4 regions of the Pseudoalteromonas sp. MBR-15 genome follow, and region 2 is predicted to be linked to each of the others. Evidence: predicted binding sites of a transcription regulator. Region 2 holds the regulator's gene; each other region holds the start of a gene.

Region 1 (5,935 bases), on a different contig from region 2:
TATCATCTGGGTAAATTAAGCGTTTCAGCATAGGTTTCACAACCGCCATGATAAGTACGATAATCACTAATGCACCTAATGATAAACGCAATATCTTCATAAACCAGTCTTGTTCCCAAATAGGCACTTCTATGGCCGCAGCGGTGTCTTCACGTACAAACGGAACAGTAACAACTTCAAGCGCATCACCACGTTGCATATCAAACCCCACTCCGCCTTGTAGCAAGCGACGGATATTTGACAGCGCTTCAACTGAACGAGGAACCATTGTTGTCTCGCCGTTTTCACCCACTTGTGGCACATAGTCAACCGCAACAGATACACTAATACGACGAATAACACCTGTTTGCTGACGCTTATGAGAAATAGTGGTATCTAGCTCGTAATTACGGGTTGCTTCTTTGTGCGAACGACTTGGGTTCATTGCACTACCAGCGCCCCCTTGTCCTGCAACTTCAGGAATATTTGAATTAACAGGCGGTTGATTAGTCAAGGCACCTGGGATCCCCACAGCAAGACCACCAATGTTATTTTCTTCAAATGTTGTTTCACTGCGCACTGCAGGTAAGTCTGGGTTGTAGCGCTTTTGTGTTTCTTCTACCGCACTAAAGTCCATATTTAAATCAACTTGCGCAGTGTAATTACCTAAGCCTACGACAGGAATTAAGATGCTGTCGATTTTATTTAAGTATTCTTCTTCACGCTTGCGCTCAATTTCATATTCTTTGCGAGAACGCGCTGCCAGTGAATTTTGTGAACCCGAATTAAGTAAGCGACCGTTTTGATCTGTCACCGTAACACGCTCAGGTGAAAGACCTTGTACTGCAGAGGCAACAATATCAACAACTGAGTCGATTTCTTCACCATCTAACATACGGCCACGTTTAAGAGTTAGTACAACGGTAGCTGATGGTAATTTTTCACGACGAGCAAATACGTTTTCTTTTGGAATTGCTAAAAGCACTTTGGCGCGAGTGACATTTTTTAGCTCTTCGATTGTGCGAGCAAGTTGCTGCTCACGACCATGTTTTAAACGTTCACGTTCTAAGCGTTGGCTAACACCAAAGCCCATATCTTGCATGATGATGTCGGTGCCTGAGCTTGGCGCTTGCTCAAGACCTTCACGGGCCATCAATAATTTAATATTTTGGTATTCGCCTTCTTCAACTGAGATGACATTACCATCAAGTTCATAATCAATCTTCTGTGCGTCTAAAAAGTCCAGCGTTTGGATAAGCTCTTCGGTTGGCATTTTACCCAGCGGTCGCATATCTGGTTGACGAGCCCAGATAATAATAAAAATTGCGATTGCCAAACAAATAGCCAGTGCAATGACCAAAGTCACCTGACGTAATACATCAACGCCATTGAGGGCACTGAGGTAGCCTGACTTTTGCTCTTGTTGATCATCCGTGTCTGAAGTATCGACACCGCCGCCTGCGAGGGCTAGATCAGTTGATTGATTAGATTGCGCCACAATAATTCTCCACTACCTAGTTAAACAGGCATGTTCATGATTTCTTTATATGCTTCAACAAGTTTGTTGCGAACTTGCACCGTTGCTTCAAAAGCAACCGAAGACTTTTGCGAAGCAATCATTACTTCAGCAAGGGATACACTGCGGTCTCCCATCTCAAGTGCTGTTACTTTTTGTTTTGCTTCTTGCTGCAGGCCATTAACGGTATCTAGCGCGCTTGTAAGTAAGTCACCAAATTGCGCCGATGATGTTGGCTGAGCCTGAGTTGGTAAATTATTAACGGATTGACTACGGCTAGCTTCAAGTGCCATAGATTGCATTTCTTGAAATAATGCGCTGTTTTGAACTTTCATAATACTCTCTGACAATGCAGTTTACTTATACACAGATAAAGCACAAAACGTGCCACAAAATAAAACGCTATAAATCAATGTGTTAGATGGTTATTCTGTTTGTCAGAGTTTTGACAGCAAACAAGCCCACATGGAGTGAGCTTGTCAGTTAAGGGGGATGCTTTTAAGCGGGTAATGCAATACCTAAGTCGCGCATTTGAGCAAGTTTATATCTAAGTGTTCGTGGACTAATCCCTAATGTTTCAGCAACCTCTTTGCGCTTTCCTTGGCACCTAGCTAGGGTTTCTAAAATAATGCGATGCTCTTTGTCTTTAAGCTCATCTTTATAATTTCCCTGCTCGTTCACAGATGGAATTTCGTCATGCATGGGGTTAACCACTTGCTCTTTATAAACAGGGGCATTTTGCACCGGTGCACTATTTACAGTCTGTGCTTTAACCGCTAAGAGCTCTTCAATAAATATATCGTCTTCATGAATGCTATTACCATCACATAGTATCAGTGCACGCTGAATCACATTATCAAGTTCACGGACATTACCCGGCCAAGCATGCGATAGCAGTTTTTGCTTAGCTTGCTCAGTTAATAATGCGATAGGCTCTTTACTTCTGATGCAATGACGCTCAATTAAATGCTCTGCAAGGACAATAATATCACCTGGGCGCTCACACAGCGGACGCCACATTAAAGGAAAAACATTTAAGCGATAATACAAATCTTCTCTGAATAAATTTTCGCTAACAGCTTCTTTTAAATCACGGTTACTGGTTGCGAGCACTCTAACATCGAGCTCAATGGTTTTACGACCACCCAAACGTTCAACTTCACGCTCTTGCAAAACACGCAGTAACTTAGCTTGCAGACCCAAATCCATTTCAGTGATTTCGTCAAGCAAGATAGTGCCACCTTGTGCTTGTTCAAATTTGCCCGGACACGCTTGAATCGCCCCAGTAAATGCGCCTTTTTCATAACCAAACAAGGTCGCTTCTAACATGTTCTCAGGAATAGCGGCACAGTTAATCGCTACAAAGGGGGCATCTGCGCGACTTGATTTATCGTGAATAAAGCGCGCCAGCACTTCTTTACCCGAACCACTGGGTCCGAGCACCATGACACTGGCATCTGAACGTGCCACTTTACTGGCCAGCTCAAGTAATTTAATACTGGATGGATCCGCGACAATCGGCCCATCGGTTTCTTTTTCTTTCTCGGGTAAATAACGACTCACCATATTCAATAAAACTTCAGGTGCAAATGGTTTAGCCATATAATCAATAGCCCCTAAACGCATTGCCTCAACCGCATCATCAATGGTGGCGTATGCTGTCATCATTAATACTGGTAGTTCAGGGTAATTAAGTTTAATGCTACGCAATAAATCAAGGCCGCTCATCGCGCCCATTTGTACATCGCTTACCACCAATGAATACGTTCCTTGCTTTAGCAATACCATTGCTTGCTCGGCACTGTCGGCAGCGATGCAATCAATACCTGACATTTCCAATGTATCAATTAAGGCTTCGCGTAAGCCTGCGTCGTCTTCAACGACTAAAATAGAGTTCGTATTCATCTTGCCTCCACTGACGTAGTTTCTGCACTAATAGGCAGGATTAAACTAAAACATGCCCCCCCATGGGCATTATTAGCCACTTCGACCCGTCCTTGATGCGCATTAGCGACTGAGCTTACGACTGCAAGCCCAAGCCCTGTACCTTGGCTTTTCGTTGTGTAAAAGGGTTCAAATAATTTTTCGGCTTGGCTAATATCGACTCCAGGGCCATTATCGCTGACGCTGATACGAACACAGTGTTCACTCCTCTCATCACGCTGAGCGCTGAGTGACACTTTTGCGTGCTGGCCAATAATTTGAATACTGTTATGAATAAGATTTTGAACAGCACTGGCTAACGCTGTTTTATTGCCCACAATTTCAATATCGGGCTCTGGCAAACTAACGCTTAATTCACTGTGGTTTTGCGCCACCATAGCATCAGCCCCCGCTTTTACTTCATTGAGTAATTGCTGCATTGATACACGCTCAACTACTTGCTGTTCGCCACTTTTAGCAAACAACAACATATCATTCACTTGGGTTTCTAAATCTTTTAATCGTGACATTAACTTGTTATGAAAATTACCCCGCGAGCTTTCAGGTAAGCGTTTAGAGCCTAAATTAGCCGCATATAACATAGCAGCCGAAAGCGGTGTTCTTACTTGATGCGCAAGCGATGCGACCATTTTACCCAGCGCACTCAGGCGCTGCATGTGTGCAACACGCTTTTGCAGTCGGCGTGTTTCGGTCAAATCGGTCATTAAAATTAATTGCCCCGGTTCTGGCGTCAGAGCCGTTATATCAAGCTTAATCAAGCGACCATCTTTGAGTGAGACTTCGTGACCATCATCTTGTTTAGGACGAAAAGAGCGCTGAATAACGCTGAACCACTTTTCACCTTCCAGAGGCTCACCAAGCATATCGATAGCGATTTGATTCGCTTTTGCAATCATGCCGCGGCCATCCAATACCACAACCCCCGCAGGCATGGTATCAACCAAATGGCTCAACCAACTTGCTTGCTGACGAAGTTCACTCAACTCACCCACATACTCTTCTTGCTGTAAACATGGGTTATATTGATTAGCTGTGATAAATTGTGGTTTTAGTACATGTGCTAAGGCCATAATCGATACTCAAAAAATCGTGTCTAACTGTGTAAATGCACAATCCGTACCATAATTATTATTGTTTTATTTCAGTGTCTTAGCGTTAATTTTACAACGACAAAAAAATGACAATTGCGAGGGAACGATGCAACACCATCACCACAACCGCTGCCCATGGCTCGATACCAGCAAAGACGATTATGTCGCCTATCATGACGAAGAATGGGGGGTGCCAATTTATGATGACCACCGCCTTTTTGAGTTCATTACTTTAGAATCTGCACAAGCAGGACTCAGCTGGTACACAATTTTAAAAAAGCGTGATGGCTACCGTCGCGCCTTTAAAAATTTTGTTGTTGACGACGTTGCACAAATGGATGACAGCGACATTGAACGCCTAATGCAAGATGACGGCATTATTCGCAATCGCTTAAAAATTGCCGCCACGATTAATAATGCCAAGCGATTTATTGAGATACAAAAAGAGTTTGGTAACTTCTCAAATTACCAATGGCAGTTCGTTGGGGGGAAACCTTTGGTGAATAATGTCGATAAACTTGAAGATTACCCAGCCATTACTGAAGCCTCGACAGCCTTTGCAAAAGATTTAAAAAAACGTGGTTTTAAATTTTTAGGTCCAACAACCGTTTATGCCCATATGCAGGCCTGTGGCATGGTTAACGATCACAGTAATGATTGTTTTAGAAAAGCCCAGATAATCGAGCAATATTAAGCGCTTGATTTAAATAAAGGAAGTCAATGCGATATCAAGTAGGTCGTGCTTTAGCCTGTTAATTCAGGTATTCCCGTAAACGCCGACCTACATAATACAAACAAGGGCTAGTCTCGCGATAAGTTATATTTTTTCATTTTTTCGACAAGTGTCGTGCGGCGCACGCCCAAAATTTCGGCAGCACGCGCTACAACATAGTCATAACGCTCAAGCGCTTGACTAATTAGGCTAATTTCAAGTTCTGCTAAGTATTCTTTAAGCTCAATGCCATCATCTGGTAATAAACCCGAGTCAACATGTGTGGCGGGCGTTTGCGGCTCTTCATCTTCATAATCGCTAAAGCCAGTGCTGAATATATCGTTAAATGCATCTCGTTCCATCAACTCTTCAGGGTACTCAGGCTGATAGGCTTCAACTTCTATGTAACGATACTTTGCAGGTAAATCTGGCACATCAACCACTTTATCAGGGAACATGATCACCATACGCTCAACCAAGTTTGCCAGTTCACGAATATTTCCTGGCCACGCATGCTCTTTTAAGCTTTGAATTGCCCGCTCTGTAAACTTCGCCGTCGTGCCACTTTGCTCGTTAACACGACGCATTAACTCTTTAAGCAGGAGCGGAATATCATCAGCGCGTTCGCTTAACGACGGGTTCTCAATAGGAAATACATTTAAACGATAGAATAAATCTTCACGAAAATCGCCT
Region 2 (5,935 bases):
AACATGCCGCGCACTTGAACAAATTGACCACTATTGAGTGACTTGGTCACCTGTTTTAGTTGTTGTAGCGGGTAATCTTGTTCAAAGGCTTCTGGCATTGGCGTCCTTACAACTGAAAAAATAGCTTAAAATCTGACTCAGCAAATACAGCATAGTTGCTAAATTTAGTATTTGCAGGGATATCGCCGCACTGAGATAAATTTACTAAGAAAAATGTATTTTAGAGAAGCGAGCGATATAAAAGTAGGATATTTAACAGGAATTTTAAATACCCAATGCAAGTTTAACGTAAACAGTCAAGGCTTAGCAAATGCTATTCTTGTTCATGAAAGCGTTGTGCAATTAATTCGCCTATTGCATTGAGTGCTGCGTCAGCATCGGGGCCTTCACACACCACACGGACTTCTTTGCCTTGGCTGCTCTCGAGTAACATTAAGGCTAATACACTATCGCCTTCGGCTTCTTTATCGTCTTGGTAAAGCGTTATTTTAGCATCGAATTGCAGTGCAAGTTGTGCCAAAACCGTGGCTGCTCGTGCATGTAAACCTAGCTTATTTTGGATTAAAAAAGTGTCTTCAGCATGCATCGTCGTTGCCTATTGGGTATCTTGCTCGCGGTGGCGTATTTTCACGTTTGCGTGACTTTTCGAAAAGCTCTCACCAATGGTTTGCGCTAAGTAAACCGAGCGATGTTGTCCACCTGTGCAGCCAATCGCAATGGTTAAATAACTGCGATTATTTCGCTCTAAGTGAGGGAGCCATGTTTGTACAAAGGTTTGAATTTGCCATGTAAACTTTTGCACTATGCTGTGACTAGCAAGGTAATCTTTTACTGGTTGGTCTAAGCCTGTCAGTGGTTTTAGATCCGGTTCCCAGTGTGGATTCGGTAAAAAGCGAGCATCAAATACGTAATCAGCTTCTTTTGGAATACCGTGCTTAAAGCCAAACGACATAAAAGTAATAATGAGCTTTTTGTCTTTTTTACCCAGTATTTTTTCGCGAATAGATTCGGCAAGCTGATGCACGCTGAGATCGGTCGTATCAATCATAAAATCGGCACGGGTGATCAAAACATCCAGTAATACTTTTTCTTGTTTAATCGCTAAATCAAGCGGCAGCGAGTCAATCGATAATGGGTGTAAGCGGCGTGTTTCAGAGAATCGTTTGATCAGTGTTTGATCATCACTATCTAAATAAAACAACGTGGGTTTTGCAAAGCCCGGTAAATACTCAAGAATATCGTTAAATTCTTGCTGTTCTTTCGGCAGGTTACGCACATCGATACTTACAGCAATTTTGTCGTAATTATCTGACACACTGCGTACTAACGAAGGAAGTAGGTTTACAGGAATATTATCAACGCAGTAATAGCCTAAGTCTTCAAGTACTCGTAAAGCGACCGATTTACCTGAACCAGAGCGACCGCTGATAATAATTAATTCCATTTATGCCTCTGATGCAATGACTTTAAACAGATCACTATCTGTTTTAGCACTGCGTAGCTGTTTACAAAATTCTTTGTCTTTAAGTCTATCAGCAATTGTTGATAAGGTCTTTAGATGAAGTTGACAGTCACCATCTGGTACGATGAGTGCGACAAAAATATCCACTGGACGATTATCAATTGCGTCAAAATTTATAGGTGACTCACTCACAATTACAAATGCGTGTGGCTGATCTGCACCGCTCATACGACCATGTGGAATCGCAATACCTCGGCCAATACCCGTGCTGCCCAATTTTTCTCTGTTCAATAGGGCATTGAGTATATCTTGCTGAGATAAATGAGGGAGCTGCTCATGAGCCAGTTCGCTGATAAATTCGAGAATTCTTTTTTTGCTATTAAAAAGGACCGCAGCTTTGCTGCAGTCCTGGTTAGTAAGTGAACTAAGTTTCATAATTTAGTGTCGAGCTAATTTCTCTTTGTGTTTAATTACTTGACGATCAAGTTTATCGATTAACGAGTCGATGGCTGCATACATATCTTGGTGTTCAGTAGAGGCAAATAACTCGCCTCCGTTTACATGTAAAGTTGCTTCTGCTTTTTGGCTTAGTTTTTCTACATCTAGAATGACATGAACATTATTAATGTGGTCAAAATGCCTTTCTAGTTTCGCAAACTTGGTGTTTACATAGTCTCTTAATGAATCTGTGATTTCTACATGACGACCAGTTAAATTTAGTTGCATAAGCATTTTCCTTCTATGTAAAACGTCTAAATCAGACTCTTACGCTGATTCGACGGAGGTATTGCTAGAGACTCTCGATATTTTGCTATTGTCCGTCTAGCTACTTTAATTCCTTGCTCAGCCAATATATCTGCAATTTTGCTATCACTCAATGGTTTAGCTGTGTTTTCTGCGGCGATTAGCTTTTTGATTAAAGCGCGAATTGCCGTAGATGAACACTCACCCCCATTTTCAGTGCTTACATGGCTGGAGAAGAAATATTTCAACTCAAAAATTCCCCGCGGGGTATGCATGTATTTTTGTGTTGTTACTCGCGAAATTGTTGATTCATGCATTTCGACCATTTCTGCGACATCATTTAATACCATGGGTTTCATGGCCTCAGGACCATGTTCAAAGAAAGCCTGTTGTTGTTGAACAATACAGTTAGTCACTTTTAATAACGTGTCATTACGGCTTTCTAAGCTTTTAATAAACCATTTTGCTTCTTGTAAATGAGAGCGAATAAATTGGCTATCACTGCTTGATTTTACAGAACGTGACATCGCCGCATAGTGGCTATTCACTCTGATTTTCGGCATGCAGTCTGGGTTTAGTTCAACTACCCAACGGCCTTTTATTTTTTTTACGGATACATCGGGTATCACGTATTCAGATTCTTCTCTAACAATGGTATCCGCAGGCTTTGGATTTAAGCTGTGGATCAATGTCATGACTTCTTTCAGCTCACTTTCTTTAAGCTTAGTCTTTTTCATCAAAGTGCGATAGTCACGACTCGCTAATAATTCAATATGTTCTGATAACACCATTTTAGTTTCAGCTAAATAGGGGGTGTCAGCATCGAATTGGCGTAATTGAATACACAAACATTCTTGTAAACTACGGGCGCCAATACCGACAGGATCGAATAATTGAATTCTTTTTAAGACAGCTTCGACTTCATCAAGTTCGATTTCTTCTTCATCGTTATTTTGATTGAAGCTTTCAACAATGTCTTCGCAGCTTACGGTTAAAATACCCGAATCATCAATTGCCTCAACAATCGCAACGGCAATCGCTTCGTCTGTTGGGCTGAATGGAGTCAGTTGTAACTGCCACATTAGGTATTCGTGGAGAGTTTCGGTTGATGCGCCTTGGTAAATTGACTCATCTTCAGGCATTGGACCTGAGGAACTTGATGGGGCAGCACTCATGTACTCATCCCACGTAACATCCATTGCTAAGTCGTCACTTACGGTGTCTTTGTTGAGGGCATCACTGCTTTCTTGCTCGTACTCGCTCGCAGCTTCGTCAGCCGACGCGCTTAGTTGGGTATCGTCAGATTCGGCTTTTTGCTCGTTTTTGCCAATACTCTCTTCTGCATAATCTGCTTCTTCAACTTCAAGCAAAGGGTTAGAGTCTAACGCTTCTTGAATTTCTTGCTGGAGATCCAATGTACTGAGCTGCAACAAACGGATAGCCTGTTGCAGTTGTGGAGTCATTGTAAGTTGCTGGCCCATGCGCAGCTGTAATGATTGCCTCATGTATCCCTAACAATCCTTTTTAGTCTTATCAAACAATAGAACGATGCCGTTAACTATTTATTTGATTTATTGTCATTGTTATAAGTCTAGCAGATGCTCTAGTCGGTGGCGTATTTAAAGCCTGAATTGCTCGCCTAGATACACATCGCGTACAGTTTGGTCGGCTAACACATGTTCAGGTGTACCTGATGCAATTAGCTCCCCATGAGAAACAATGTAGGCTTTTTCACAAACATCAAGGGTTTCTCTCACATTGTGGTCAGTAATTAATACACCAATACCACGATTTTTTAAGTGCTCAATAATTTTCTTTATATCTAACACTGAAATAGGATCAACACCAGCAAAAGGCTCATCGAGCAAAATAAATTTAGGGTCAGCGGCCAGTGCACGTGCTATTTCAACACGACGGCGTTCACCCCCTGACAATGCCATACCTTGGCTGTCACGAATGTGTTGAATGCTAAATTCATCAAGTAAACTGTTAAGTGTTTCTTCGCGGCCTTGTTTATTGAGATCTTTACGGGTCTCTAAAATGGCCATTAAGTTTTGATAAACAGTCAGTTTTCTAAAAATCGATGATTCTTGTGGCAAATAGCCAATACCTAAGCGAGCGCGGCTGTGCATTGGCAATAAGGTGATGTCGTTATCATCAATGCTTATTTTACCTTTGTCACTGGGCACTAATCCCACAATCATGTAAAAGGTGGTTGTTTTACCTGCGCCATTTGGCCCAAGTAAACCGACAATGCTGCCAGCTTCTACCTCAAGGCCTACATTTTTTACAACTTGGCGACCCTTATAGCTTTTAGCTAATAGCTCTGCTTTTAGTGTGCTCATGGCTGGCCTTCATCGTTCTTTTTGTTATCAACAGGCACTAAAATAGTGTGTACACGATCGGTCGAGTTTTCATCTTTCTCGGCACTTATCAGTTGCTGTTCCATATCGTATGTAATGCTCTTGGCACTGACTTTTTGGCCTGCTTGAGTCACTTGTGCATTGCCAACGAGTGTTAATAAGCGTTTAGCAACATCGTATCGAACTTCTTCAGCACTGGCGCTCATAATAGTGCCGTCAGCTTGTTTTTCTTCAAAGTAAGCGGGCTTTCCTGTGGCAATAATTAATTCAACCGTGCCTTCAACTTCACCTGCATGTGCTTCGAGTCGATCCGCTGTAATACGACGGTTACCATGTATGATCTCGACATTATCTTCGAAGATACCAATGCCATTTTTTAGCTGACCTTCTTGGCGATCAGAGCTAATGCTGATTGGTGTGCCAGCCTGCTCAGCAGCTGCGCCAGAAAACGCAATCAATAAGCTTGGGATCAGGAGTAATTTCTTAAGTTTATTGGTCATAGTATATGGTTCGTGTATGGTTAGTTAACTCAACAATTTCGGCTTTTAAATCGGCTTTTAAACCTTTACCGGTAATTTTTAAATTCGGCCCTGTCAGCGTGACAGGTTGCTTAGAAAACATGGTCATTTTGTCAATGTCTATGTTAATGTTCTCAGCTTTAATATCTTCGATCATGCCATTATGGGTAAGGTTTTTAGCAACCACATCCCCTTCGAATACAAGCTGATCGTTTTCATATAACGTGGCTTCTTTGGCTTTTACTTGCCAAACTTGCTGATCACCGTAAATGGTGAAAATGGGTTGCTCAAAAAAGGTAAACCCGAGCTGTTGATACAGCTCCATTTTAGCAGCGGCCACTTTATGACTGATTTTACCTTGATCATCATAGGCTGTTTGCTTTAATGCGATTGCGGTGTAATCAGGTGTAGCGATAATCTCGTCTTCACTGAGCACTGTGTTTGTCGGTTGATTAAAGTACGGATACCATAACCAAACCATGCTACAAACAAAAACAATACTTAGTAAAATACGGGCTATATTCATGCGCTCGTTCCATCGCTAGTTAGCGGTTTGCCATTTTCTAGCATTAATAAATCAGTTAGTTCACGCACAGCTCCAAAGCCACCAGGTAACAGGGTGGTGTAATGAGCCAGTTTTTTGATTAATGGATGAGCATCATTAACAGCAACGGCAAATCCGACTTTTTCCATAACCGGTAAGTCTGGACCATCGTCACCAATATAGGCAATTTGCTCATCTGTTAAGCTAAGTTTATCTTTTAACTCTTGATAAGCAATGAGCTTATTCTCTTGGCCCTGATAAATATGTTGTACCGTAAGGCTAGTCATTCGCTGCTGAACTATTT
Region 3 (5,935 bases), on a different contig from region 2:
CTCTTGCATTGCGAATACACGCGATGGCAAACCTTCGCCAAATGCTTGCATTGAGCGTGCTTGTGCAAAATCAGCTTTAAAGCCAGTGGTGTTTGCATTTGCTAAGTTGTTTGCCTTTAATTCAAGGCCACGCAAGCTTTGCTTTGCACCAGACATGGCAATGTAGACCATTTTGTCCATAACATTGACTCACTAAAAATACGATAACTATGAAATGCAATAAAAGTGCCAAAGTAAAATTGACGCGGAAATAAGCAAAGGAAAATAAAAAAAGGCTGCCAATAGAGGGGGCAGCCTTTCGTGTCGGATTAAACTTAGAGCCGCTAAAATTAACGGATCTGTAAGATATTTTGTTGTAATGTTGAGTTAACTTCTAAGGCACGTGAGTTCGCCTGGAAATTACGCTGTGCGCTGATAAGGTCAACCAGTTCATTCGTTAAGTTAACGTTTGATTGCTCAAGTGCTGATGAGTTAATTGAACCCAATGTGCCTGAGTTTGGCTCACCCGCAATAGGCTCGCCCGAGGTTAAACTTTTCTTCCAAGAAGTGTCACCCGCTTGTTGTAAGCCTTGAGAGTTTGAAAAGCGCACCATAGCCACTTGGCCTAAGAATGAAGTATCGCCATTGCTGTATGAAGCAACTACTTTTCCATCTGCACCAATATCAATGCCCGCTAAACGACCGACTGTCGCACCATCTTGCTCAAGTGCTTTTACTTCAAAGTTACTGGCGTATTGCGTAGGCACTTTATTAGCGGTGCCTGCTTCATCACGCCAATTAACCGTGATTTCATTCGGGAACTGTGCGCCATTACCAAGTAGTGTCGATAAACCTGACGAAGCATTTGAAGGCAAAATAATGTCATCAAATGTGGTTTCTGGAGCGGTTACGTTCGGTAAACCCGCCGCCGTGAACTCAAGTGTATCAATTGGCGTGTGTGCACCTGTGCCCGTTGCAGCACCTGAAGCATCAAACGCTTGACCATCCATTGTGGCGTACACTTCCCACGTATTTGGCGTTGCTGTAGGGTCTTGCTTTACAAAAAATAACTGCACAACATGCGGCTCACCTAATGAGTCATAAACAGTTGTTGAAGTAGACGAGTTATAGCTCGTGCTATCAGTTGGATCAAAGGTTGTCGTTGTTGGCGTATCGACACGTGCGTCTAAATTCATTGAGCTGTAGATATTACTCGTATGACGAGGCGAACCTGAAGCATCAGGAATTTGAATCGGTGAAGTAGTACTTAAACTTACCGACGTCGTATTACCCGTTGATGGGTCAACAGGGAAACCTTGCAGGTAGTTACCATTGGCATCAACAACAAAGTTATCTGAATTTAATTTAAATGCACCCGCGCGCGTATATGTAAAGTCTTGTGATGCGATGTCATCACTCATCGCAAAATAACCTTCCCCTGTGATTGCTAAATCAAGTGAGTTATTTGTGAATGATAACGACCCTTGGTGAAACTGTTGTGCAACCGTTGCTGTTTTAACACCGTCGCCGTTTTTTGTTTTACCAGAACTAAATACTGACGATGCGTACACATCAGCAAACTCAGCACGTGACTCTTTAAAGCCCGTTGTGTTTACGTTGGCAATATTATTTGCCGTTACGTCTAAATCTTTTTGTGCGGCTGCTAAACCTGTTAATGCAATATTGAAGCTCATAACTCACCTCTAACCTATCTCTTAGCCTAAGCTAACCCAAACCTTTTTAATTATGCGATTTCAGCTATATCAGTTAGCCTAACCGCACCCTCTTTTGTATTTACGATAATGCCGCTGCTGCCATTAATATTGACACTTTCAATGTTCTTAAAGGTTGCCAGAGGCATGCTACTGTAATCTCCATTTACGAAGCCTTCAGCGCTAATATTGTATTCGCCTTCAGGAAGAACATTGCCCTCACCATCTTTACCATCCCATTCGAAACGATGAGCACCGGCAGATTTCGATCCTAAATCAATAGTGCGAACTAATTGTCCCGTCGAATCAGTGATTCTTAACGTAAGAGATTCAACAGTTGTTTCTGCCACAACGGAACCTTTAGCTAAATTTTCGCCATCAAAGTCAATAGTCTCTGACTCAAGCAATGCTTGCTTACCCACTAACGTTGACGCTTGTAATGCCGAATTTGATGTCATGGATGCAGTGAGTGACTCAAATTTTGTGTTTAAATTTGAAATACCTTCTGCCATGGTAAAGTTCGTCATTTGCGCAATCATTTGATCGTTATCAGCAGGATTGCTCGGATCTTGAAACGACAACTGCTGCGTTAACAACGAAAAGAAATCTTCTTGAGACAGTGTATTACTGTCTTCTTTTGCTGTTGGCGTGTTTGTCTCATTCCAACGCAAGCTATCCATATAGGATGATGATGCAGAGCTGATGTCGTTACTCATAACTTATCCTCGATTACCGTTGTCCTAACAACAGTGTTTTACTTAACATTTGCTTAGCTGCATCAGCAACTTGCACATTTGTTTGGTAAGAGCGAGAGGCAGAAATCATATTAGCCATTTCTTCTACAACGTTGACATTTGGTTTATAGATATACCCATTTTCATCCGCGCTGGGGTGATTCGGGTTGTATTCTATTTGTAGCGGCTTATCGCTCTCTACAATGCCTAATACTTTAACGCCAACAGAAGAGCCCTGCGGATTACTTTGCGATGCTGACGCTTTTGTAAGTTCAGCAGCAAACACAGGATGGCGCGCTCGGTATGTCTGGTCTTGGCTTGAGCTAATTGTATTTGCATTCGAAATATTACTTGCTGTGGTATTTAAGCGAACATTTTGTGCGCTCATACCCGTGCCCGAAATATCAAAAACATTATATAAACTCATGATTAAGCTCCTTGACTACCGAGGGCTTTTTTAAGGCCTTTAATTTTACTACTCATAAATTGCAGGCTTGCCTGATACTCTAATGAGTTTTGTACATACAAGTTTCGTTCCACTTGTATATCAACAGAGTTACCATCACCTGTATCTGCTTGATTTGGCGTACGAAACATTTCTGAATTACCAACAAATCGACTGCCACCGGCAAGGTGTTTCTCATCCGTTCTTACCATGCTATTGCCGCCGTGCTGGTTGCTTTTTGCCGCTTTTAATGCGGATGCAAAATCGACATCTTTCGCTTTATAGCCCGGCGTATCAGCATTAGCGATATTTGTCGCTAATAACTCAGCGCGTTGTGAACGGATCAACATGGCATGAGGATGCACACCAAATGCTTTATCAAAACTGATAGCCATAACCATCTCCAAAAATTTGACTCTCCTTAGCTAATGCAAAAGGTAAGCCAAAAATTAAGCATGATTATTTTATAATTAAGGTGTTGATATATAATGAAATTAGCAACCTAAGAACTAGGTTGCTAAGGAAAGATTACTTTTTCTGGTAGATGATACCCGGATTACATCGCACCATATCAAAACTGTCACTAAGGCCAGCCATTGACTCTGAAGCGCCTAAAAACAGGTAGCCTTTTGGATTAAGTGCTTGCGCAAATTGCGCGATAATTTTTGCTTTTACTTCGGGTGCAAAGTAGATCAATACATTACGGCAAAAAATAATATCAAATTTACCCATCAAGGCATACGAATCCAATAAGTTTAAATGCCTAAAACTGACCATTTTCTTTATTGGATCAACTACTTGAGCCATACCGTTACCACTGTCTTTAAAAAACTTTTGACGTCTTTCAACAGACAAACCACGTGCCAAAGCCAGTGAGTCATATTCTGCGTTTTTACACATATCAAGCATAGTATTAGAAATATCTGTGCCGATAATTTGTGCGCCCATTTTTAAAACGCCAGGTTGCTTAGATTGAAACTCAGCAACCGACATGGCAATAGAATACGGTTCTTGACCTGATGAACTTGCCGCTGACCAAATTTTAATTGGACGACGCAATTCTTTGAATTCAGGGAAAAGTTTAGTTTTAAGCAATTCAAATGGGTATTGATCACGAAACCACAAAGTTTCGTTTGTTGTCATTGCATCAACCACTGCGGCACGAAGCTGCCTCTCGTGAGGACTCAAGGTTTTACTTACCAACTGTGACAATGACTCAACATTAAAACGCGCCATCAAGGGTGCCAGGCGACTTTTCACTAAATAAAGTTTGTTATCGCCTAGTACAATGCCACATTGTTGCTCTAAAAAAGAGCGGAACTGATCGTATTCGCTTTGTTGTAAGTGCTTATTTTCCAAAGTAATACCACCTATAAATAATTAATCACAATGAACCCACTTTTTAACGGCAGTCGCTAATTCGTCTGGGTTAAATTTTGCAATAAAATCATCGGCACCCACTTTTTCTATCATCGCTTGATTAAAAACACCACTGAGTGATGTATGCAAGATTACATGCAAAGGTGATAACTTTGGATCGGCCTTAATTTCTGCGGTTAAGGTGTAGCCATCCATTTCTGGCATTTCAACGTCTGAAATTAACAAGCCAACTCGCTCAGTAATATTATTTACACAATCAAGTTCTGCTATTTCACGTAAGCGTATTAAAGCTTCTTTACCATTTTTAGCGAGTTCAGTTTGTACACCGAGAGGTTCTAACGCACGTTTTACCTGATTACGCGCAACGGCCGAGTCATCAGCAATAAAAACGATTCGCTCCCCTAAATCTTTTTGGATTTCTCCCTCACCAATCACATCCGCACTTACTTCAGTGTTAACAGGGCAAATTTCGTTAAGGATCTTCTCGACGTCTAAGATTTCTACCAGTTCGTTTTCTATTTCAGTGACCGCGGTTAAATAAGAGTAACGCCCTGCACCTGAAGGTGGCGGCATAATTTTTTCCCAGTTCATATTAACGATGCGCTCTACGCCACCGACTAAGAACCCTTGCACTGAACGATTGTATTCCGCGATGATAATAAAACTATCTTTGATATTTTCAATGGCAGGACCGCCAACAGCCATTGATAAATCGATAACAGAAATGGTTTGACCACGAATGTGTGCAACACCACGAATATAAGCATTCGATTTTGGCATGTTTGTAAGCGGTGGACATTGTAGAACCTCTCTTACTTTAAACACGTTAATACCAAAGCGTTGTCGCCCTCTGAGTTTGAATAATAGTAATTCAAGGCGGTTTTGCCCAACCAACTGTGTACGCTGGTTTACTGAGTCTAAAATGCCTGCCATTTCAATCTCCTAAAGATAAACAACCAGAGCCGGAACAATAATTGCTTACTTTGTGTTAAAGCTACATAAGGTTACGAAGCGTCTGTTTTTTGACGCAAAATATTTATACCTTGTTTTCAACAATAAGCATAGTCGAAACAATATGAGTTTGTTAAAAAAAAGCCGAAGATACAGTGTTTTTTATTTTCTTTCTAGCTTGTTATTTGCCACGCATCTACAAGCTGAAGTGTATAATAACGAGCAACTTCAACAAATCGCTATTGATTTTGTCAGCGAGCAGATCCCCGATCTCGATACAGCACCGCAAGTAAGTGCATTACCACTTGATAGCCGTATTCCAGAAAGATTGTGTGAATCGCCATTAAATAAAACATTACCGACAGAACCTCCTTTTAATCGGCAGGTTACCGTACAACTTAAATGCGATGACATAAATAGTTGGACTCAATATGTGCATGTTCGCATTATTGAGCTGGAACCCGTTGTTGTCGTAACAACCAATTTAGCACGCGGTGAAGTAATTAGAGCAGAGCATTTGCGCTTAGAGATGAAACCTAAGCAGTTTGTAAGAACGCAATATGTTCAAGAAAAATCAATGCTTGTCGGCAGTCGTAGCAAGCGCAATATTCGCAGTGGTGTGCCTATTGTAATGAGCCATGTTTGCATGGTGTGTAAAGGCGACAATGTGACTATTTATGCTTCACTGCGTGGCTTGAGGATCAAAACAACAGGTATTGCGCTTGAAGATGGCA
Region 4 (5,935 bases), on a different contig from region 2:
AATTATTGTTATAAGTATTTGCCAAATAAATGGCAAGCACTGTTAAGTTTTATTTGTAAGCAAAAACTATGCCCTAAAGCGGTTCTTTATTTAACAGTGTGTTGAATAAAGAGCTGAAGTAAGAGGTTTTAGTTACAACGAGTTATCTTTTTGTGATTATAAACTTACTATACATTAATTGTGTTAAGTGTCAGTTTTTAATAACAAGTTAGTCACAAATTAGCGACCTAAATAGGTAAGGCCGAATGGCAAAATCAGCAAAAATCGAATTTGTCTGCACAGAGTGCGGCATGAACTATCAGCGCTGGCAAGGACAGTGTAAGTGCGGTGCATGGAACACGCTAGCAGAATTTAAGCCCTCAGCCGGACAGTCAAAACAAGCGGCAAGCCGTGCCGTGGTTGCAGGCTACGCAGGCGGTGTTGGCGGCGGCTCAAAAAAAATTAATGAAGTCGAAACCGCCGAAGCAGAAAAACGCTTAACCGACATTGGTGAGTTAGACCGTGTATTAAGTGGCGGTGTGACCACCGGTTCCGTAAATATTATTTCGGGCGATCCAGGGGCTGGAAAAACGACATTATTGTCAGATTTAATTGCCCGCATGTCGAAAGTGATGCCGTCACTTTATTGTACGGCAGAAGAGTCATTATCGCAGTTTAAAAACCGTGTAAACCGACTGCGTTTAGATTATAACCCTGATGAGCTTTATTTACTGTCAGAAACCAGCGTTGAAGCAATTATTGAAGAACTTGATAAGAACAAGATTAAGTTTGCGGTGATCGATTCAATTCAAGCGGTTGTGACAGAAGCCGCTAATGGCAGCCCAGGCTCTCCTTCACAAGTTAAAAGTGCAGCACAAGCACTCACTCAATATTGTAAGCAAAATGACGTCACCATGTTCATTATTGCTCACGTTAATAAAAACAACGAAATCGCAGGCCCGCAAACCTTAGTGCATATTGTTGATGCGCTGCTGCATATTGATACCAACGATGGGCAAATTCGTACCTTACGTGCCAATAAAAACCGTTTTGGCGATATTGATACCGTCGGTATTTTTAGAATGTGTGAGCGCGGTATGCTCAGTGTTGACAACCCAAGCGAAATATTTTTATCGGGGTCAAGCACCGAATCGCCGGGATCGGCTATTACATGTATTCGTAAAGGTAATCGTAATTTATTGTTAGAGATTCAGTGCTTAACCACAGAAACCGAGGCTGAGTTTCCGCAGCGAGTGTGTGTTGGCTTAAATATGAATCGTATCAAAATGCTCACGGGAATTTTGCGTAAACACACCAAGACTAAAATCTTTCATGACACGTTTTTTAATATTGTCGGTGGCCTAAAAATTGATGAGTCTGAAACCTGTATCGACTTAGCATTAGTTACGGCATTGTTGAGTAGTTTGAATGAATTTGTTGTGCCAAGAACCACCTGTATTATGGGCGAATTAAGCTTAAATGGTGACGTTAGGCCCATCGACAGTGGGGTGCCGCGAGTAAAAGAAGCCGCTCAGCATGGTTTCACTGAAATTTTTATTCCATATCGTAACTACCATAAATCAATGGAAGGATTGGGCGCAAAAATTACACCTGTTAAAACAGTGCATGAGTTACTGTCTTTAATAAACTAGTTGTAATTTGATAGACTATAAAAAACACCAATCAAAGGAAATAAAATGAAAAAGTTAGTAATTGCAGCCGTTGTTGCTGCAGCTGTAGGTGGCGTCGTTTACGCAAACTATACAGCAACACAGGAAGTGAAAAAGGTTGTTGATAAGCAACTAAGCGCTTTATCAAGCCAAAGTGGTGTAGATATCACTTACAGCGATATTTCAGCAAGTGTGTTCAGTAGCAGCATGCAGTTGTCTGGTATAAATGTGCAAAGCATTGAAGGCGATGAAACCATTGCCACTATCGACAATATAGAAGTGACGGGTTACGAAGTTGATGCGATCCCACCCCACACGGGCTTCGTGATGACAAATTTCCGCTTTAGTGATGAGTTTTTATCGCAACTTCCAGACAGTGCGAATAATAAGCTTGCCGCAACGAGTTACAACGTGAATTCATCGCTTGATTACAACAAAGAGTCAGGTGATAGCAAGTTTGCGCTTAACGTGAAGGCAAACGAAGTGGCTGATGTACGTTTTAATCTTGGTTTAGCAAATTCAACGGCGTTGATGGAAGCATCTTTATCAATCAGCCAAGCACAAAATGCTGCGAATGGGGCTGAGCTCACTTTAGAGCAACAACTACAGCAACAATCAAAAATGATGGCGGCAATGAGCCAATTAGAGCCGCGCAGTATCGAGCTTGAAATCAACGACGACGGTGAACTTAAAACTGTTGTCGAAAGCTTCTTAAAAGCGCAAGGCATGACACTTGATGACCTTGAGCAAGTGGTGGCAATGCAATTACAACAAGCTCCTGTAAGTGCGGAGTTAGACACTGCGATTAAAAACTTTGCCAGTGGTTTATCAAAATTGTCTTTATCGGCACGCCTACCTGAAGGCAAGTCGATGATGCAAATCAACCAGCAAATCATGATGCTGGTTGGTCAGCCTGAAGAGCTTGCGAAATTTATTAATTTAAAAGCCAGTGGTGAATAACCCGCTGACCGCAGCCGTGCGTTAGCTGCAATAACCTTAAAGTGTTCAACTCTCTAGTTTGCTCACTTTAAGGTTGTTTTTTACATGCCTGACACCCTGACTGTGTTCTAAGAACTTTTGTGCCAGCGCACGTTGAAACCCCGTTTCCGTTGAACCTAATAATTCAATCGTATCGCCATTTACAATAACCTGTAAGTTTTCAATTTTAAAATTGCGGTTATTCGTTAGTTTCTTTAAAGCCACTTGCTGTAATCGCGGTTGCGCCGAAGTACTGGTTGTTAAAACATGGGTGTTGGCACTGACTTGTGTGGCGCAAGCCAATAAAAAAAGACAGCTAAATAAGGTTACGACAACAGATAATTTGAAACGGCTCATACAATTCCCTCGCAATAATGACAGATTGAACTCTGTATGAACAATTACAAATTCTGTTCCAATTTTAGTTTGTTGATATTTATGGATTTTATTTGTTTTTAAAGAAACTGTATGTGAAGTAATTACACATAGTTCAGTAAAAAAGACACGGCAAATAACAGCGATAAAAATGCCGAAACAGGCTCGGCATTTTTATTAACAAGGCATATTAAGCACGCACTACTTTTTCTTTTTTGGTTTTGCCTTTTTCTTCGCTTTGATCTTTGCTGGATCTTTTTTCTTTTTAGAAGGGATTTTTGCTTCTTTGTGTTGCGGCTCTATCCCTTTGATTACTCGGCGCTTTAGTTTTTGTTCGATGTAACGCTCAACTTTGCCTAAAATGGCAACGTCATGCGCTTCGATAAATGAAATCGCGATTCCTTTTTTGCCTGCACGACCAGTACGTCCAATACGGTGAACGTATATATCTGCGGTGCGAGGCATATCAAAGTTAATCACATGGCTGATATCTGCCACGTCAATACCACGGGCAGCCACATCGGTTGCTACCAATATTTTATTGCGGCCAGAATGGAAGTTCTCCATTGCTTTCATGCGTTTATCTTGTGGCATTTCACCACGTAACCAAGCAACGCGCAGTCCTTCGTTATTTAACGCACCAATTAATGATTCTAGGCGTTCACGGGTCTTAACGAACACTATCGCTTTATGGATATCATCGCCGTTTAAGATATCGACTAACATTTTAAGCTTATGGTTGTAGTCGTCGGCTAAGTGAACCCACTGGTGGATCTTTGCTTTTTCTTTACGCGACGATTCTGCTTCTAGTAACGCAGGATCATTTAAAATACGCTCAGCGAAAAGCTCAACACTGTCACCTTCAAGTGTGGCTGAAAATAGAAAACATTGACGACGATTTCTGGCTTCATCACAAATACGCAGCATTTCTTTACGAAAGCCCATATCGAGCATGCGGTCGGCTTCGTCTAGAATAAGCATTTCGACATTTTCAGCATGGAAATTCTCGGTTTCGAGGTATTCCATTAAGCGCCCAGGTGTCGCAATAAGAATGTCGTTATTGTTCTCAAAAATTTCTTTGTGCGTTCCATAGTTAATGCCGCCCGTCACGACACCTATTTTAAGGTGTGTTTGCTCAGCAAGCTGTTCACAATGCTCATGGATTTGATAAGCAAGCTCGCGAGTAGGAGTCATGATAAGTACTCGGGCAAAACCAGGGTCACGACGAGGGAAATCAAGCAAGTATTGAATAGCTGGGATCAAAAACGCGGCTGTTTTACCGGTACCTGTGGGTGCAGATGCCAAAATATCGCGCCCTTGTAATGCTTCAGGGATCGCTTGTTGTTGAATGCTGGTTGGCGTATCAAAACCCATTTTATTAATGGCATTTAACAGCTTGTTATCGATATCAAATTCAGAAAATTGCATAGAGTGACATAAATAGAGGACAATTGGCGTTAATTATACGCGCTATCCAGCTGTTGGTGAATGAAAAGGTGAAAAAATGTCAGGTTTTGTGTTTAAACAGTTTTCGATAGGGCAAACTCACACTGCAATGAAAGTTTCAACAGATGGGATTTTGTTGGGGGCATGGGCACATGTAAGCGATGCTGCACGAATTGTTGATATTGGCACAGGCACCGGGTTGCTTGCTTTAATGGCAAAACAACGTGCGCCGAAGGCGGTTGTTAACGCTATCGAAATAGAGGCTAACGCGTGTATTGATGCTCGCGCTAATTTTGCTAATAGCCCTTGGCCTGACATTATGCTTTATCAAGGGGCTGTGCAGTCTTTTAAAGCAGCAACCCCCTTTGATGCAATTATCACTAATCCACCTTATTTCAATGCCAGCCTTAAAGGCGATAATGCAGCACGCAATACAGCGCGCCACACCGATGGGTTGAGTTTTAGCGAATTAATCAAAGCGTGTAGTGCGCTGAGTCATGCACATACTCTGCTCAATGTGATACTGCCTTGTCCTGAGGCCGAGCAATTTATTGCCATTGCAGAGCAAGAAGGCTGGTATTTAAACCACTTGTGTTTAGTTAAAACAACCGAGAAAAAAGCACCCAGTCGCAGTTTAATGTTATTTAGTCAGGTTGCAGCCCCTTTAACGACAACACATTTAACGATTCATGCAAACAGTGGCGCGTACAGTGCTGAATATAGTGCGCTATGCAAGGACTTTTATTTGAAAATGTGACGCATACCAGCCATTAATAGTCCGTCATCACTTTACTCTAAAAGGTCGTATTTGCTATTCACTGATGCTCGCTTGTAGACCATCTTCGCTTACTAATAATGTATAAGAGTGTCCATATGAGGCATGACAAATGGCAACTGATTCATCAACACGCTTACCTTCATCATTCAGACGAGAGACTTTAATATCATCTGCGCAGTCATCAGTGTGATACCACGTACTTAATTGATTTTGATATAGGTTAACTATTTGATTCTCTATTTTTAAGCGAATGTTTTCGGTGGCAAGAAAGCGGACGGCAAAAAAGCCCTCTTTGTTACTTTGAATCTGTTTTATGAGCGTTAAACGCAGCTTTTCTTCACTTTGCCAGGCGACAAAATAGTAAGGCTGGTCGTTGTCCACTTGATACATTTGCTCTGCGAAGTTGCTCGCTTTACTGTGATCTTCTACATAAAATGAAATACGGCGTCGTTCATTGTGAAGGTGTGTTATATCAACAGGTAATGAACCTGATGCGATCGTGTCTACATAATATTGCGCATCACTGACTTCTCTTGCGTTACCAAACAGATCGGTATTTGCCATGGAGTAGTCAACCTCTAAGGCGGTGGTGTTTATCAGTGTATACTTGTTCTCATACATCTGATTGCCAAAATCATGACTTTCCTCGACTTCTAACTCATCACACCCTACAAGCAACGTTGTTGCAAAGAGTAAAAATAGCGCATTT

What was found. Region 2 encodes sigma-54, which starts transcription at its own class of promoters, with help from an activator protein. Its sites were predicted from a motif close to GTTGGCACGNNNNTNGNNT; they were not measured.
Region 1: fliE (flagellar hook-basal body complex protein FliE) is a predicted target of sigma-54. The motif match lies at 1,869-1,887, and genes of this name have one in related genera.
Region 3: flgB (flagellar basal body rod protein FlgB) is a predicted target of sigma-54. The motif match lies at 3,299-3,317, and genes of this name have one in related genera.
Region 4: ACSSVW_RS11280 (BON domain-containing protein) is a predicted target of sigma-54. The motif match lies at 3,029-3,047, and genes of this name have one in related genera.

What each region holds. Positions count from the first base shown of each region.
Region 1 is NZ_JBRJHH010000004.1:285,869-291,803, forward strand. It holds gene fliF (flagellar basal-body MS-ring/collar protein FliF) at 1-1,477, opposite strand, end outside; gene fliE (flagellar hook-basal body complex protein FliE) at 1,498-1,830, opposite strand; gene ACSSVW_RS08030 (sigma-54-dependent transcriptional regulator) at 1,994-3,400, opposite strand; gene ACSSVW_RS08035 (sensor histidine kinase) at 3,397-4,509, opposite strand; gene ACSSVW_RS08040 (DNA-3-methyladenine glycosylase I) at 4,637-5,224, shown strand; gene ACSSVW_RS08045 (sigma-54 dependent transcriptional regulator) at 5,332-5,935, opposite strand, start outside.
Region 2 is NZ_JBRJHH010000003.1:326,354-332,288, reverse strand. It holds gene mgtE (magnesium transporter) at 1-98, opposite strand, end outside; gene ACSSVW_RS06565 (HPr family phosphocarrier protein) at 314-586, opposite strand; gene rapZ (RNase adapter RapZ) at 596-1,444, opposite strand; gene ptsN (PTS IIA-like nitrogen regulatory protein PtsN) at 1,445-1,897, opposite strand; gene hpf (ribosome hibernation promoting factor) at 1,901-2,188, opposite strand; gene ACSSVW_RS06545 (RNA polymerase factor sigma-54) at 2,215-3,711, opposite strand; gene lptB (LPS export ABC transporter ATP-binding protein) at 3,826-4,551, opposite strand; gene lptA (lipopolysaccharide transport periplasmic protein LptA) at 4,548-5,069, opposite strand; gene lptC (LPS export ABC transporter periplasmic protein LptC) at 5,059-5,613, opposite strand; gene kdsC (3-deoxy-manno-octulosonate-8-phosphatase KdsC) at 5,610-5,935, opposite strand, start outside.
Region 3 is NZ_JBRJHH010000004.1:310,131-316,065, forward strand. It holds gene ACSSVW_RS08125 (flagellar basal body rod protein FlgF) at 1-180, opposite strand, end outside; gene flgE (flagellar hook protein FlgE) at 330-1,673, opposite strand; gene ACSSVW_RS08135 (flagellar hook assembly protein FlgD) at 1,724-2,407, opposite strand; gene flgC (flagellar basal body rod protein FlgC) at 2,421-2,852, opposite strand; gene flgB (flagellar basal body rod protein FlgB) at 2,855-3,265, opposite strand; gene ACSSVW_RS08150 (CheR family methyltransferase) at 3,399-4,229, opposite strand; gene ACSSVW_RS08155 (chemotaxis protein) at 4,251-5,183, opposite strand; gene flgA (flagellar basal body P-ring formation chaperone FlgA) at 5,326-5,935, shown strand, end outside.
Region 4 is NZ_JBRJHH010000007.1:104,877-110,811, forward strand. It holds gene radA (DNA repair protein RadA) at 246-1,631, shown strand; gene ACSSVW_RS11275 (hypothetical protein) at 1,677-2,609, shown strand; gene ACSSVW_RS11280 (BON domain-containing protein) at 2,655-2,984, opposite strand; gene srmB (ATP-dependent RNA helicase SrmB) at 3,204-4,430, opposite strand; gene ACSSVW_RS11290 (tRNA1(Val) (adenine(37)-N6)-methyltransferase) at 4,507-5,205, shown strand; gene ACSSVW_RS11295 (hypothetical protein) at 5,260-5,935, opposite strand, start outside.